One region of the Paenibacillus sp. P46E genome, then DNA from elsewhere that is predicted to be linked to it. Evidence: predicted binding sites of a transcription regulator. Region 1 holds the regulator's gene; the other holds the start of a gene.
What was found. Region 1 encodes LexA, which represses DNA repair genes until DNA is damaged. Its sites were predicted from a motif close to CGAACATATGTTCG; they were not measured.
Positions count from the first base shown of each region.

Region 2: a site for LexA is predicted at 1,024-1,037, ahead of A3849_RS28510 (DNA polymerase IV). Genes of this name have one in related genera too.

Region 1 covers NZ_LVYZ01000055.1:129,611-131,818, forward strand. The annotation lists gene A3849_RS21130 (hypothetical protein) at 1-165, opposite strand, end outside; gene A3849_RS21135 (L,D-transpeptidase) at 318-656, opposite strand; gene lexA (transcriptional repressor LexA) at 867-1,493, opposite strand; gene A3849_RS21145 (LysM peptidoglycan-binding domain-containing protein) at 1,733-2,146, shown strand.
Region 2 covers NZ_LVYZ01000080.1:23,487-25,694, forward strand. The annotation lists gene A3849_RS28510 (DNA polymerase IV) at 1-814, opposite strand, end outside; gene A3849_RS28520 (stalk domain-containing protein) at 1,281-1,952, opposite strand; gene A3849_RS28525 (hypothetical protein) at 2,176-2,208, shown strand, end outside.

The DNA.
Region 1 (2,208 bases):
CTCATTACTGCTGGTGTTCGAAGCAACGTTGCCTTGAATGCTGCCAAAGGCTGTAAGGATATTGACTCTGCGTTCCCCATGATTATTGTTCAGTAAAAGATTGGAGAGCTTACCTAATGCGTCGACTTTGAAGTCGACATGGGTTCTTATTTTGGATTGATTCAAACCAGACACTTCCTTTCAAGATTTAATTTACCAATATACAGGTTTCGACATATTACTCCGCTTTTCCTGTTTGTATGCAAAATAAATGTTTGAACATGAAGGACACTTAGTGAGACGTTGAAAAATGTCTCGCTAAAGTGTCCTTTGTGCTGTTATTCCCGAATAGTAACACGGGTTCCGATGGGAACTGTTGCTGCGAGGGTTAGCACATCTTCATTATACATGCGAATACAGCCATGGGAGACCTTTTTGCCGATGGAGGAAGGGTCATTGGTTCCGTGAATCCCATAATGCGGCTTAGACAGGCCCATCCAAAAAGCGCCGAAAGGGCCGCCGGGGTTTTTCTGTTTGTTGATAATGGTATATTCTCCAACTGGAGAGACGGACAGCATCTTGCCTATGCCGACAGGAAAACCTCTAATTACAGTGTCATTGTCCAGAAGATACAGTATTCGCTGTGACAGATCGATAATGATTCGATAGTTGGGCATTTTGATCAACACTCCTTTTATGATCAGGATATGAGTGGAGTGTAGAGAGAGTTCTGGAAAGTTAGATAGAAAACCGAATGCGAACAATTGTTCCCTTTGATTAATCAGTCATAGGAGAACAAAATAGATCAAATAATTAGTAGATTGAAGGGAAAAGGAAAAAACTGTTCCGCTACTAAGCGGAACAGTTTTAAATGAGACGGGGAATTACTAATGAATATCGCGGAATAGGCCGATAACTCTGCCCAGAATCGTAACTCGATTCAGACGTAGAGGCTCATAAGCCGGATTCTCCGGCTGCAGACGGATATGGTCACGTTCTTTGTAGAAGGTCTTTACTGTTGCTTCATCTTCTTCAGTCATGGCAACGACGATATCGCCATTATCTGCTGTCTGCTGCTGGCGAACGATTACATAGTCACCATTCATAATGCCAGCGTCGACCATGCTGTCACCAAGAACAGACAGCATAAACACTTTGTTATCACCTACGTAATGAGTAGGAAGCGGAAAGTAATCTTCAATATTCTCTGTTGCTGTAATCGGCACCCCGGCGGTAACCTTTCCAACGACTGGAATGCGTGTTACCGTCTGAACAAATTGATGAACATTCTCGGAATCCTCTTGTCCCAGCAGTTCTATTGCACGCGGTTTCGTTGGATCACGGCGGATAAGCCCTTTCTTCTCCAACCGGTCCAGGTGACCGTGTACCGTGGAGCTGGAAGCCAGTCCTACAGCTTCACCGATTTCCCGGACAGAAGGTGGATACCCCTTGCTGCGGACTTCGTTACGAATAAATTCCAGGATCGCCAGTTGGCGACTCGAAATCTTTGACATCGGAATCAACCCCATATACTATGTTTGGGAAAATTATAACATAGAACTTCCGTTCGTACAAACATAAGTTCTAAAACGATCCAGAGTATTAGGTGGAGAATGGAAAAACAGGGTTGATATAACAGAAAATGGGGTTCGAAGAATAAGGGAACAATTGTTCGAAAAAAGTATTGATCAAAACACATGTTCGTGTTATATTAATTTCGAAAGTAAGAACAAGTGTTTGGAGGTCGGTTAATATGTTAAAGTACAGCACATACCGTAGTATTTACGACGAGGTTCATGAGGACCATACAGCGAGAGCCCGTTCTGCATACAATGATAGACTAGATATGAAGAATCTTCTTTTCTCTTTAGCGGCACCCTGCCGCAGATTGCTCCGCCAGGACACAATTGTAAAGCTAGCCTTGATTTTCCTATTAGTAATTTCCGGATTTACTGTGGTAGGCAATGTTTTTGCAGGATCGGTGTTGTCATCCAAGCAGGAGAAGAGGGTTGTTGTTGAACGCGGGGATACACTTTGGAGCATAGCACTTAAGAATAAACCGGCTCATATGAAAACGGCTGTATATATAGAAGGAATCAAACGGACGAGCGGTCTGGAGAACAGCAATATCCAAGCCGGCGATGTGCTGAGTCTGCCTGCATATTAATACTGATGGAGTACCTATAGATGGATACCAGGAGCTTTCAGGGAGCAGACCTTGACAAGCTC
Region 2 (2,208 bases), on a different contig from region 1:
TGTATAAATTCCAGCGCAGCGCCTTGCCATGCCCCACGGATTTGATCTGATGGCGGATCCCCGTGACCACAGGGCTAGGATCTAGCCCACGCGCAGTTTGCCAGTAATATTCCGCCTGGATATCACTTTGCTTGCCCATGGTTATACGCATTCGTTGTTTAAACTCCGGCAGCTCCATACGGGCAATATCTCCGATTGTGGATATACCCATGCGCCAGAAATTCCTGGTCATTCTAGACGCCACCATAAACATATCCTGAACCGGCAATCTCCACAGGGTGGACTCTAATTGGTCGAAGGTAAGTTCGTATATTCCCTCTTTCGTCTTTTTGGCATAATTATCTGTAGCCATCTTTGCCATTACTTTAGTAGATCCAATGCCTACCCGGGTCCAGACCCCTGTCGACAGCAGAACATGGTGCTGGATTTTTTGAATCATATATTTCAGTGATCCCCCAAAATAAGCGAGTGAGCCTGTGATATCCAGAAACTGCTCATCGATGCTGTAGGGTTCCACCAGATCCGTATATGTCCGATAGATTTCTGATATCAAAAGCGAGACCTTAATGTAAGTTCCCATGCGGGGACGTATGACGATTAGCCCAGGGCATTTTGTCATAGCCTCCCCCACTCGCGATGCCGTTGTTACTCCCTGAGCTTTGGCAATGGGGCAGGCTGCCAGCACAATCCCGTTCATACGGGTAGGGTCTCCGATTGCGACAGGTTTATCCCGATGTTCGGGATGGGCTGCTTTTTCGACGCTGGCATAAAAGGATTGGCAGTCGGACAGTAGAATAACGCGATTCTTAGGCATAGCGCTTCTCCTCTATCCGCTGCCAAGCGAGAATATTAGCAACAATGAACACTCGAGGTGCTCCGGCAGTAAGACAATTAGCCCGGAGGCGCCCGTCCCTAATTCCCAAAACCTCGATTTTCCGCTGAGATATGTTCCCCGACTTATCCATATATACAATTTCAATCATTTGACCGTTTCGAATCTGCATAAGATTCGCCTCCAAAACAAGAACATTTGTTTGTATTATAACCACGATCGAGATTTTTAAGCAATGGTAAAATAGAACAAACGTTCCTAGTTTCCAGCAATCACCTAACTTAGTATGGCATAATTAGGCCCGCAGAACTCTTACGTCCTTCACAAAGCAGGGAGTGCGCGCCGTTCATTACAACAACTGCATAAGTTTCCCCATACCAAATACCCCGCCAATTCTGGCAGGGTACGGGGTTACTTAATATTTAATTTATTATCATGGCTGCCTAATTTATTTGTAGTATGAAGTAGTCAGAGGGATAAAGACGGAGGAGCCATCTTTAACATCCCCGGTTACAAAAAGTTTACTTACTCCCGAAATATTCACTTCTATCGTTATGAGTCCCTCCTCAGCGGTTATGTTCTGTTTCTTAAGTACCGTGTCGGTATCACTGTCTATAATGGAGAAGTCTTCAATATCGTCGCCGATCGCCGCAACCTGGAGATACAGCTTCTGGTATTTTTTATTGGGGTAGAGCATGAAGGAAGAGCCACGGGTTCCACTGCCGTTATCGAAATGGACATCTTTATAATCCTTGTCTTTATACACCGTTTTGTCCGGATCTTTGGTATGATAGGACGAATCAAATCCGGCAGCAATGGATACCCCCTCTGTTTGTTCTCCTAGCAAGATGGTGTTGGCTGCGGCATTGAAATTAACGGTAACGCCTAACAGATCCGATACGGCTCTAACAGGTAAGTACGTTGTATTATTATAAGTAATCGGAGCTACGACTGCACCACTGCCATTCTTAAGCTGGACGGGCTGGCCATCGACCTTGAATTTGATTCCGGGATTTAGGAAAGCCTTGATCTCTTGCAGGTTGGCACCGGCATATACGCCTGTCCCCATCCCTCCAAGTACAGCAAAAACAGTTAGAGCGGCTGTTATCTTCTTTTTCACTTTGCCAAACTCCTCTCCGTTGCTTCAAATTTTAATTTCCTATATTGGAAGTATAATGAATGATCCCCCAGTATGCAATATTTTCCGGGGGTGCCCTTTTCGTGGCTGGATCAAAACCCGATATATGGTACGATCACAGTACATAAAGATAATTACCGTACTGCGGACGAACCTCTTTCGCGAGCCGCATAGCATATCTCAAATATTACGGGAGGTATGTTCTATGACACGGTTACTTGATGCAAGAACTTCTCAA